3 regions of the Methylibium sp. Pch-M genome follow, and region 1 is predicted to be linked to each of the others. Evidence: predicted binding sites of a transcription regulator. Region 1 holds the regulator's gene; each other region holds the start of a gene.
The links. Region 1 encodes FNR, which switches genes on or off when oxygen is low (the NO sensors DNR and NnrR bind a similar motif). Its sites were predicted from a motif close to TTGATNNNNATCAA; they were not measured.

Region 1 (3,900 bases):
TGGCGATCAGCGCCTCGACCTGCTCGGGCGGCTGCACGCGGTGCACCGCGTGCTGCACTTCGGGGTCGAAGTCCTGCACGCCGAAGCTCAGGCGGTTGAAACCCAGCGCCTTCAGGTGCGAAAGCCGCGAGGCACTGACGGTGCGCGGGTCGACCTCGATCGAGCATTCGGCCTGCGGCTGCAGGTCGAAGGCACCGCGCAGCAGAGCCATCAGCTGCGACAGCTCCGCATCGTCCAGGAAGGTCGGCGTACCGCCGCCGAGGTGCAGCTGACTGACGCGCTGGCGGCTGCCGATCACGTCCTGGTGCAATGCCACCTCGCGGCCCAGCCACTCCAGGTACTCGGTGCCGCGCCGGTGCTGCCGCGTGATCACCTTGTTGCAGGCGCAGTAGTAGCAGACCGACTCGCAGAATGGGATATGAACGTAGATCGACAGCGGTGTGCCACCGCCCACGGCGCCCGCCGCCGGGGCGCCGCTGCGGCGCTGGCCCAGGGCCTGCCGGTACTGAGCAGGGCCGAAGGCCTCCACGAAGCGGTCGGCGGTCGGGTAGGAGGTGTAGCGCGGCCCACCGGCGTCCAGACGACTCAGGAGTTCCTCGCTCGGCGCAGCCGGTTCCAGCATGTCGGTCAGGGTCGGAGGGGGCATGTCCGGACTGTGCCGAGGGCCTCTCACCGGGCTCTTGATCTGGGTCAAGGCCGGTCGCCGGTGGCCTCCGACAATCCACGCACAGCTTGAGGTCGATCATGCAACTTGCCCCTCACGACACCGCCGCCGACTCGCATGCGCCATCGCGGGCGGCGCACAAGATCATAATGAAGCGCATGGAACGTGAACCGATCCGCATCGAGGCCCTCAAGGTCGCATGCTCCAGTTGCAACCTGCGCGAGCTCTGCCTGCCGGTGGGCCTGTCGGACGATGACCTTGACCACCTCGACCAGCTGGTCGGCAGCCGCCGCCCTGTGAAGCGCGGCGACACGCTATTCCACGCCGGGGATCGCTTCGAGTCGCTCTATGCGGTGCGCACCGGCTTCTTCAAGACCTGCGTGTCCGCCGACGATGGCCGCGACCAGGTGACCGGTTTCCAGATGGCCGGCGAGTTGCTGGGCCTGGACGGCATCAGCACCGACCGCCATGCCTGCGACGCGGTGGCGCTGGAGGACTCGCAGGTCTGCCAGATCCCCTACTCGCAGCTCGAGAAGCTGTCGCGCGAATCCACGCCGCTGCAGCACCAGTTCCACAAGATCATGAGCCGCGAGATCGTGCGCGACCACGGCGTGATGCTGCTGCTCGGCAGCATGCGGGCCGAAGAACGGCTGGCCGCCTTCCTCCTCAACCTGACGCAGCGGCTGCAGGCGCGCGGCTTCTCGGCCTCGTCGCTGGTGCTGCGCATGACGCGCGAGGAGATCGGCAGCTACCTCGGCCTCAAGCTCGAGACCGTGAGCCGCACCTTCTCGAAGTTCCAGGACGAAGGCCTGCTCGAGGTGAAGCAGCGCGACATCCGCGTACTCGACGAATCCGGGCTGCGCCGGCTCGTCAACGGCCCGGCCTGCTGAAGGCTCGCCGCCGGCCTCGCCCGGCGCGACTCAGGGCCAGCGGCGAGGCTCGGTATTGGCCGGCTCCGGCGTCGCCAGCAGCAGCGTCAGCATCGACGCCAGCGCGCACACGATCCAGAACGCGAAGAAGGCCAGCGTGTAGACGCCGGCCGGCGACACCGTCTCCAGTGCGCGACCGACCCAGCCGCTCAGGTCCGCAGGGTCGGCGGCGCTGAACACCAGGGTCTCCAGCACCCCGGCCATCAGGAAGGACGGCCAGGCGATCCACAGCGTGCGTTGTCTCATCGTCGCGAGTTCCGGGTCGATGCGCGGTACGTTCAGCGCTCGGGACGCGGCGTGGCCGCATGGTTGCGCGCCTGCACCGCCGGCGTGTCGCTGCCCAGCGGTTCGCTGCCACGGCTGAGCACCGGATCGCTGCCGCGCACGGCGATCACGGCGGTGACGATGCCAGCCACCACCACCGCCAGCGGGCCGCCCAGCACCAGCCACAGCATGGGCTCGCGCCACCAGGGCAGCGGCCGCTCCGGCATGGGCGTCGGGCGGGTTGCGTTCTCGTTCGGGATCATGGGCTGCTCCGGAGGGGGCCGCACTCAGCGCGGCACGACGAAAGTGGACTTCTCGGACACGCTGGCCGCCGGCTGCACGCCATCGGCCTCGCGGATGATCTCGAAGCGCAGCGGGTGGGCGCCCGGGCCGAGCGCCGCGGCGCTCTGCGGCGGCACCTGTACCGCGACCGGCACCCAGCGCGACTCGGCCGGGGCCAGCCGCACCTCGTCACGCACCTGCGCCTGTGCACCGGCGATGTCGCTCACCACCACCCGGTAGCGCTGCGCCGACTCGGTGGCGTTCATGATCTGCAACCGGTAGACGTTCTCGATGCGCCCTTCGTCGACCAGCCGTGCCAGCGTACCGCGGTCGCGCACCACGTCGACGCGCATCGGGCTGCGCAGCACGAGGCTGGTGACGAAGCCGACCGAGATCAGCAGCAGGATCACGCCGTAGACCAGCACCCGCGGACGGAGCACGCGCCGCCAGTCCAGCGTGCTCCGTCCGGCGGCCAGGCCGTTCTGCGTGGCATAGCGGATCAGGCCGCGCGGATACGCCATCTTGTCCATCACACCGTTGCAGACGTCGATGCAGGCGGCACAGCCGATGCACTCGTACTGCAACCCCTCGCGGATGTCGATGCCGGTCGGGCAGACCTGCACGCACAGCGTGCAGTCGATGCAGTCGCCCTTGCCCTGGGCGGCCAGCGCGTCGTGCGCCAGGCTGCGCGGGCGCGAGCCGCGCGGTTCTCCGCGCCCGCCGTCGTAGCTGATGATCAAGGTGTCGTGGTCGAACATCGCGCTCTGGAAGCGCGCGTACGGGCACATGTACTTGCACACCTGCTCGCGCATGAAGCCGGCGTTGCCATAGGTCGCGAAGCCGTAGAACAGCACCCAGAACGCTTCCCAGGGGCCGGGCCCGGCCGAGCCCGGACCGGCCAGGCCGATCAGTGCGAGCACCTCGCCGCCCAGTTCGCGGATCGGCGTGAAGTAGCCGACGAAGGTGAAGCCGGTCCACAGGCCGATCGCCAGCCACACCGCGTGCTTGGCCGACCGGCGGGCCAGCTTCGCGGCGCCCCAGGGCGCGGCATCGAGCTTCAGGCGCGCCTGGCGGTCGCCCTCGATATGGTGCTCGACCCACATGAAGATCTCTGTGTAGACCGTCTGCGGGCAGGCGTAGCCGCACCACAGGCGGCCGGCCACCGCGGTGAACAGGAACAGCCCGTAGGCCGACAGGATGAGCAGGCCCGTCAGGTAGATGAAGTCCTGCGGGTAGAGCACCAGGTCGAAGATGTAGAAGCGCCGTGCGCCCAGGTCGAACAGCACCGCCGGGCGGCCATTCCAGGGCAGCCAGGGCAGCCCGTAGAACACCAGCTGCGTGAGCCACACCAGCGCCCAGCGCCACGCAGCGAACCAGCCATGCACCGAGCGCGCGTGGATGGTCGCCTGTTTCGCATACAGCGAGACCATCTCGCCGGTGTCGTCGGACACCGGCGCGATCGGGATCACGCGTGACGCCGGTCGACTCATCGGCAACTCGCGCCGGGGCGACGGCGGTGACTCATTTCGCTGCGGCCGTGGTCGTGGCCCCGCTGTTCGAGAGCCCCCAGACGTAGGCGGCGAGCACCTGGATCTGCGCGTCGCTCAGCCGCCCGGCGTGCGCCGGCATCAGGTTGGTCTTGCCTTCGTTGATCATCCGGACCACCGCCTCCTCGCCCCAGCCGTGCAGCCAGATCCGGTCGCTGAGGTTGGGCGCGCCGAGCGCCGGGTTGCCCTTGCCGCCCGGGCCGTGGCAGGCGGC
Region 2 (3,900 bases), 1.8 Mb from region 1:
TCGTGCGCGGCGGCGATGTTTTGTAGGGGAGGCCCTACACGGCAGCCTACTGCAGGCGCAGCTCCAGGTAGGCCTGCCCGCGGAACACGGTCAGCGTCGTGCCGCTGACCGAGCGCCAGGCCAGCAGCGCCCGCGCCAGGTCGCCGCTGTGGCCGATGGGACGGCCGTTCATGCCGACGATGATGTCGCCCGCCTGCAGGCCGATGCGCTCGGCCAGCGAGTCCGGCCCGACCTCGCCGACGCGCGCCCCGGACGCATAGGCCCGGCGTGCGTCCAGCGCGACGAAGGGCGCCACGTCGTCGAACTCGGCGCCCAGCCGAGGCCGGGCAACGTGACCCTGGTCGCGCAGCTCGCCGACGATCTGCATCACGATCTCGATCGGGATCGACAGGCTCACGCCGCCGGAGCCCTCGGAGCCGACGACGGTGCGGGTGTTCATGCCGACGATCGCGCCGCTGCCGTCGAGCAGCGGTCCGCCCGAATTGCCCGGGTTGAGGGCGAGGTCGCTCTGGATGAACAGCAGCTCCTGGTCCTCCGCGAAATGACGGTCGGTCCCCCCGACGATGCCGGCCACCACCGACCGGTTCAGTCCGTAGGGCTCACCCACCGCCAGCACCCAGTCGCCCGGCCGCAGCGCCGCCGAACGGCCCTGCGGCGGCGGCTCCGGGAGCACGAGCGGCACACGCAGCAGCGCGATGTCGGCCATCTCGTCCTCGCCCACCAGCGTGGCGGCGACGATGCGCCGGTCGGGCAGCCGCACCGCGATGCGCTGGCTGCCGGCCACCGCATGCGAGGCCGTGACGATCAGGCCCTCGGCGCCGGAGATCACGAAACCGGCGCCGATGCGGTCGGCCACGCGTCCCGCGCCGACGCGGCGCCGGACCTCGGGCGTCTGCAGTTCGGCGGCCGAATACTCCAGGCCGACACCGAACACGCCCACCGCCGCCGACAGGCCCTGCCGCAGGGCCGGCGCGAAGCTCGCCGGCGGCAGGCGCGGCGGGTCCGCATCGGGCGCCTTCGGGTGGGCACACGACGTCAGCAGCACTGACGCACCGGCCGCGGCAAGCGCCGCCGCGCCCGCCGTGCGGCGCCAGCGGGCCTTCGCGCCGCTCACCCGGCCCGAGGCCGCGGACCGCGGCTGTTCATGAACAGGCCGCACGCCCGGCATGGTGCTCGTGCTCGCAATCCTCGCAGCGGCCGGCGTGTGGCCGCTCGATCAGGCGCGCCGGCTCGATCGGTGCGCCGCATTCGACGCAATGGCCATAGCGCCCGGTCTCGAACCGGGCAAGCGCCGCGCGCACCTCGCCGAGCACGACCGCGTCGGGCCGCAGCGCGGCGGATGCGGTGATGGCCGCACGATCGCACAGGCGGGTGGTGATCGTCTCGGCCATGTCCACCAGACGGCGCTCCAGGTCGATCAAGCGGTGCCGCAACAGGCTGCGGGTCGGTTCCTGGAGCCCGGCGGGGCCGACGCCGCGAGGCGCGCCGGAGCCCACCGTCCGAAGAGTCGTCAGCGTCGGGCGCATGGAGTACCTCCGATTCCTTGCTCGCGCTCCGTGCGCGTCCGGAACACTCTAGCCAGCCCCCCGCGCCGTGGCTTGCGCTGCATCAAGCACGCCGACCGAGGGACCCCGCGCCCGCGGGCTCTGCACTTGATCCTGGACAAGTCCGGGCGCCGTCGCGGCTCCTAGACTGGAATGAATGGCGGGCTTCCGATCGAGGCACCTTCTCATGTTCAAGCACCTTCTGGTTCCCGTCGACGGCAGCGCGCTGTCGGAACGCGCGATGCAGGCGAGCATCGACTTCGCCCGCCAGCTCGGCGCGTCGATCACCGCGTTCATCGCCGAGCCGCCGACACCCCCCGCGGGTTCGACCCACAGCGCGGCCCGCTACCTGCGCGACCTGGAGACCCACGCCCAGGTCGCGGCCGAGCACGCGCGCGGCGTGCTGTCGGCGTTCGAGCGGCGCGCCAGCGACGCCGGCATTCCGTTCGAAGGCTGCTTCGCGCAGGCCCACGAGATCGACGCCGCCATTGCGGACGCCGCACGCCAGCGCGGCTGCGATCTGATCGTGATGGTGACGCACGGTCGCGGACTGTTCGGCGAGTGGCTGTTCGGCTCGCAGACCCGGGGCGTGATGGTGCGCAGCAATCTGCCGCTGCTGATGCTGCATTGAAATCTCGAGGGCCCTCCGCATGAACACCCGACCCTGCGCGGACCTCCGCGACGACCTGCTGGCCCGCGAGGCCCGGCTGCGCGACGAGCTGCGGGCCCACCGCGCCCGGCTGCTCGAGCCCGCGGCGGCCACCGGCAACACCTTCGTCGCCGGCAGCGAAGGCGCGGCGGCCGACGCCGAAGACGAGCTCGACATCACGCTGATCAGCCACTGGCAGCGCGAGCTCGACGAGGTGAGCGCCGCGCTGCAGCGGCTGAACACCGGCAGCTACGGTCACTGCGAGCGCTGCGGCGAGCCGATCGGTCTGCCGCGGCTTCGTGCGCTGCCCGAGGCCCGCCACTGCCTGGACTGCCAGCAGCAGGCCGACCGCGCGGTCCATCGCACCTGACGGCTCACCACCACGCGACGCTCCAGGCGAGCGTCAGGCTGACGGTCAACGCCAGCCCGACGCGCAGTGCGTAGGCACGACCTCCGGCCACCATCGCCACACCGCAGCGCGTCACCGTGTTGGCGCTGACGGCGAGCAGAACGCCGTGCAGCAGGGCCGCGGTCGGCAGTTCGCCCGCCGCGTGCAGCGCGGCCAGCGATGCGATCGGCGCATGCGCATCGACCAGCGCGGCGAGCACCACGCTCAGCTCCAGTCCGACATCGCCGTAGTGACGTTGCGCATTGCCCACCAGCAGCGCGACCAGGCCGAGCGTCAGTGCCACCGCGAGAGCTTCCCGCGGTCGCAGCGCGCTGCGCGGCGGGCCCGCCGGGGGTGCGTGCACCACCCCGGCCGTGCGCAACGACACCAGCCCGACCGCCAACGCGCCCGCCGCACCGGCCAGCGCCGGCAGCAGCAGCGCCGCCGCGGCCGGTGGCGACAGCAGGACGCTGATCAGCAATGCCTGCAGCCAGGTGGCCACACCCGACAACACCGCCCCACCCGCCAGCAGCGCCGCCTGCTCGGGCCGCTCGCGCGCCCGGCCCCCGAGCGAGGCCACCGTGGCGGTGCTCGACACGAAGCCCGACACCAGCCCGGCCGCCAGCACGCCGCCACGCGGTCCCAGGGCACGCAGCGCCACCTGACCTGCCGCCTGCATCGCCAGGATCAGCAGCACCAGGGCGGCGAGCGGGCGGGGATCGATCCCTCCCAGGGCATCGAGCGGTCGCGCCGGGATCAGGGGCAGCACGATGAGCGCCAGCGCGGTCAGCAGCAGCCCATCGTGCAGCTCCTGTTCGCTGAGCAGCTCGGTTGCGAAGCGGTGCAGGCGTTCACGTGCCGCCAGCAGCACCGCCAGCCCCGCACCGCAGGCCGCCCCTAGGGCCGGCGAGAGGACCGACTGCACGCCGATCAGGTAGGTGGTGAACAGCGCCAGCTCGGTCGTCAGACCGGGATCGCGCGAACGGCTCTTCGCGTGCGACAGCGCGGCCAGCCCGGCCACCAGCAGGGCGCCGACGATCACCAGCCCCGGCACCGGCACCCACTGCGCCAGGCCGCCGGTGGCGGCCGCGACGGCAAAGCTGCGCAGGCCCGCGGCTTCGCGGTCCCGACCGCGGCCCTTGCGGCGCTCGCGCTCGATGCCGATCAGCAGGCCGGCACCGAGGGCCACCGCGAGGCCGAGGGCACCGTCCGGCAGCGTGACCCCGCTCACAGGTCCAGCGCCGCGCCGTGTTCCGGCACCGACACGCGCCAGCCCAGCTCGTCCTGGATGCGCAGCCGCAGCATGTCGGCCGCCGCCG
Region 3 (3,900 bases), 1.4 Mb from region 1:
GGCCCACGGCCTGCAGCAGATGGTCGACGAGGCAAATCACCTGCTGAAGGACGCGCAGCGTGCCGGCAGCGAGCAGGTCGGCAGCACCCGCGAGAAGCTCGAGGCGCAACTGCGCCGCGCGCGCCGGGAGCTGGGCCGCCTGGAAGAAGAGGCGCTGTACCGCGGCCGGCGCGCCGCCCGCAAGGCAGACCACGCGGTGCACGAGCACCCCTATGTGGCGATCGGCGTGGCCGCCGGCGTGGGCCTGCTGGTCGGGCTGTTGATCGCGCGGCGCGACTAGCCTGTCGCGCGCGCGCCGGTGCCGGCTTGCGACGCGCTGGCTCGGCAGGCAACACCACCACGCGGCGCAGCTTGCCGCTCGCGCGCTGGCGCAGCGGCTCGGCCGCGCTCATCGAGATGCGGGTGCCGCTCACGCCGTGGTGCGCCAGGAAGGCGGCGAGCGCTCGCCGTGATTGCGCGAACGCCGCGCGCGAGTCGCCTACCGCGGCCTCGAAGCGCAGCTCGATCGAAGCGCCGTCGCTGCCGCACAGCGCCTGAAACTGCGTGACGTGCGCGCCCTCCTCGATCGCGGTCTCCAGCGCCAGCGGCAGGATGGTCACCGGCCGGTGCTGCGCGTCGTGCAGGCGCAGCGTGTCGTCGGCGCGGCCCTGCACCTCGATCAGCGGGAAGGCGCTGCCGCAGCTGCAGTGCTCCGCCACGCGGCGCACGCGGTCGCCGAGCTGGTAGCGCAGCAGCGGCTGCGTGAGGTTGGCCAGGTTGGTCAGCAGCGTGCTGTGCGACATCTCACCCACCGGCAACGGCTGCAGCCGGTCGTCCACCGGCTCCAGCACGAGCCAGTCGTCGTTCAGGTGCAGCTCGCCGTGGGCGCACTCCCAGGCGATGGTGAAGAACTCCGACGCGCCGTAGTTGTTGCGCACCGGGCAGCCGAAGGCGGCCTGGATCTGCTGGCGCTGCTCGGGCGAGAGCTGCTCGCCGCCCATCCACACCTCCTTCAGGGCCAGCCGCAGCTGCCCGGCCTCCTGCAGCCGGGCCAGCGCGGCGGCGCAGCTCGGGTAGGTGATCAGCACGCTGGGCTGCTGCGCCTGCAGCGCCTGCGCCACGTCGCGCAGCGGCTCCAGCACCGAGAGCACGCGGATCTCCGGTGCCAGCGCGGCCGGCACCAGACGGCGCAGCCGTTCCATGCTCACCAGGCCGGCGAAGTGCCCGCCGGTGGCACCGACGAAGGCGAAGCGCTGGCGCGCGCCCCAGCTGCCGAGCGAGGCCTGGCCGGGCCCGGCGCCGCGCAGCCGCAGCGCGTCGATCGCGTCGTAGGCCGCCAGGCTGCGCGCGTCCTGCACGAACACGCCGGGCTCGCCGCTGGTGCCGGAGCTGGTCCACAGCAGGTAGTTGCCGAGCCAGCCGTCGGCGATGCACTCGGGGTCGGCCACGAAGGCCTGCGCGGCGGCGCGGGTGATGCGCCGGTCGGTGGCCCAGTCGTCGAAGTGCGCCATCAGCTCGGCCTTGCTCACCGGCCGGAAGTCGGCGAGTTCGTGCGCGCCGGGGTGGCGCCGGCGGTAGAACGGCGAGCCGCTCAGCGTGGCGTCGATCAGCCGCGCCAGCCGCTGATCGCGCAGGCGCTGCCCCGCACCCGCCGGGTCGAGCCCGGCGCACCAGGTCTCGCTCCACGCCTGCATCCACAGCCAGGCGTCGAAGGGCGGCGAGGGATGGCGCGCGGTCATGGCGGGGCGGCGAGCATGCCATCGATTATGGGCAGCCGACGCGGGCCCTGGTTGATGGACATCAAGCCGCGCAGGGACATCGTGGCCTACGGTGTCGATCAAGACGGCTGGCATGGGGAGCATGGCGATGAGCAAGGACCTGACATCGATCCTGGTTCACCTGGACGACGACGCCGACGGTTGCGCGCGGCGGTTGCACACGGCGCAGCGCCTGGCCGCCGCGCACGGGGCCCGGCTCGACACGCTGTACGCGGTGACGCCGTCGGTGCTGCAGAACCCGTATGCCTTCACCGTCGAGACCGGCGCGGCCTCGCTGCTGATCGGCGCGGAGGTCGCGCAGCGCGAACGCGCACGCAACGTGTTCGAACAGGCCCGGACCCGCGCCGGCGGCCTGCCCGAGGTGAGCTGGCACGAGGCGCGCGGCGAACCGGTCGGCGCCTTCGTCCGCCGCGGCTGGGCGTCCGACCTGCTGGTGCTGGGTCAGCACGACCCCGACGCCGCGGGCGGGAGCGGCGCGCCGCCCGACTTCGCCACCTCGGTGCTGGTCGACAGCGGCAAGCCGGCGCTCGTGCTGCCGTACGTGGACACCGGCGCGGTGCTCGGCGACACCGTGCTCGTGGCGTGGAAGCCCACGCGCGAGTCGGCGCGCGCCGTCACCGCGGCGCTGCCGCTGCTGCGGCGGGCGCGGCAGGTGCACCTGATCGCCTGGGACGAGGCGGAGGACAGCGATACGCGCACGCCGCTGGAGATCGAAGCCTTCCTGCAGCACCACGACATCACGGCCACGCTGCACCGCGGCGTGCGGCCGAGCGGCGGGCTGGGCGAACTGCTGCTGTCGCAGGCGGCCGATCTGCAGGCCGACCTGCTGGTGATGGGCTGCTACGGCCATGGCCGCGCGCGGGAGTGGGTGCTGGGCGGCGTGACGCGCACCGTGTTGCGCTCGATGACGCTGCCGGTGCTGATGGTGCACTGAGCATGCGCATCCGCGTGCCCTGCCGGCACCGCGCATGAGCGACCTGTTCGGGCTCGACGCCTACGCGCCGAAGGAGATCGCCGCGCGCGTCAGCGAGATCGGCGTCGCCAAGGCGCGGCTGCCGCGGCTGACGCTCGCGCTGCTGGGCGTGCTGGCCGGGGCCTATATCGGCCTGGGCGCCATGCTGTCCACGCTGGTGGCGAGCGATGCCACGCTGGGCTTCGCGGTGTCGCGTTTGCTGGGTGGGCTGGTGTTCTCGCTCGGCCTGATGCTGGTGGTCGTGGCCGGTGCCGAACTGTTCACCGGCAACAACCTGCTCGTGATGGCCTGGGCCGGCGGGCGCATCGGCAGCGCCGAGCTGCTGCGCCACTGGGCGCTGGTGGGCGCGGCCAATGCGGTGGGTGCGGCCGGTCTGGCGTTGCTGGTGTGGCTGTCGGGGCACGGTGCGCTGCAGCAGGGCGAGGTGGGCCGCAGCGTGGTCCGCATCGCGACCGCGAAGGCCCAGCTGCCGCTGGCCGAGGCCTTCTTCCGCGGGGTGTTGTGCAACGTGCTGGTCTGCATGGCGGTGTGGATGGCGCTGGCCGGGCGCAGCGTGACCGACAAGCTGCTGGCCATCGCGTTCCCGGTCACCGCCTTCGTCGCCGCCGGCTTCGAGCACTCGATCGCCAACCTCTACTTCTTCCCGCTGGCGCTGCTGCTCGGTGCGCCGCTGGCTGCCGGCGACATCGCGGGCAACCTGCTGGCGGTGATCGCCGGCAATCTGGTCGGCGGTGGCGTGCTGGTCGCGCTGGTCTACTGGGTGATCTACCTGCGGCCGGCGTCGCGCGACTGAGCCGCCCGCTCCAGCAGCAGCTCGCGCTCGCGCCCATTGCGCGTCAACGCCGCGGCGCGCTCGAACTCCGCGCGCGCCTCGTCATGGCGGCCCAGCTTGGCGAGCAGGTCGCCGCGCACGCTCGGCAACCAGGGGTAGCCGGCGAGCGCCGGGCTCGATGCGACCGTATCGACGATCTCCAGCCCCGCTGCCGGTCCGAAGGCCATGCCGACCGCGACCGCGCGGTTGAGCTCGACCACCGGCGACGGCGCCACCTGGGCCAGCGCGTCGTAGAGCGCCACGATCAGCGGCCAGTCGGTGTCGGCCGCCTTCGCCGCGCGCGCATGGCAGGCCGCGAGCGCCGCCTGCAGCGCATACGGCCCGCGCGGGCCGCCCAG

Region 2: a site for FNR is predicted at 1,653-1,666, ahead of C1M51_RS07360 (universal stress protein). Genes of this name have one in related genera too.
Region 3: a site for FNR is predicted at 1,770-1,783, ahead of C1M51_RS09380 (universal stress protein). Genes of this name have one in related genera too.

Annotation. Positions count from the first base shown of each region.
Region 1 is NZ_CP029606.1:3,321,832-3,325,731, forward strand. Features, by position in the region: gene hemN (oxygen-independent coproporphyrinogen III oxidase) at 1-646, opposite strand, end outside; gene fnr (fumarate/nitrate reduction transcriptional regulator Fnr) at 823-1,554, shown strand; gene C1M51_RS16035 (hypothetical protein) at 1,585-1,839, opposite strand; gene C1M51_RS16040 (nitrogen fixation protein FixH) at 1,872-2,120, opposite strand; gene ccoG (cytochrome c oxidase accessory protein CcoG) at 2,145-3,629, opposite strand; gene ccoP (cytochrome-c oxidase, cbb3-type subunit III) at 3,661-3,900, opposite strand, start outside.
Region 2 is NZ_CP029606.1:1,541,148-1,545,047, forward strand. Features, by position in the region: gene C1M51_RS07350 (S1C family serine protease) at 47-1,045, opposite strand; gene C1M51_RS07355 (TraR/DksA C4-type zinc finger protein) at 1,143-1,526, opposite strand; gene C1M51_RS07360 (universal stress protein) at 1,732-2,175, shown strand; gene C1M51_RS07365 (TraR/DksA family transcriptional regulator) at 2,195-2,563, shown strand; gene C1M51_RS07370 (DUF4010 domain-containing protein) at 2,568-3,812, opposite strand; gene C1M51_RS07375 (MBL fold metallo-hydrolase RNA specificity domain-containing protein) at 3,809-3,900, opposite strand, start outside.
Region 3 is NZ_CP029606.1:1,940,007-1,943,906, forward strand. Features, by position in the region: partial or broken gene C1M51_RS19385 (YqjD family protein) at 164-280, shown strand; gene C1M51_RS19390 (hypothetical protein) at 307-537, shown strand; gene C1M51_RS19395 (hypothetical protein) at 1,180-1,311, shown strand; gene C1M51_RS09380 (universal stress protein) at 1,846-2,691, shown strand; gene C1M51_RS09385 (formate/nitrite transporter family protein) at 2,726-3,523, shown strand; gene C1M51_RS09390 (RNA polymerase sigma factor) at 3,496-3,900, opposite strand, start outside.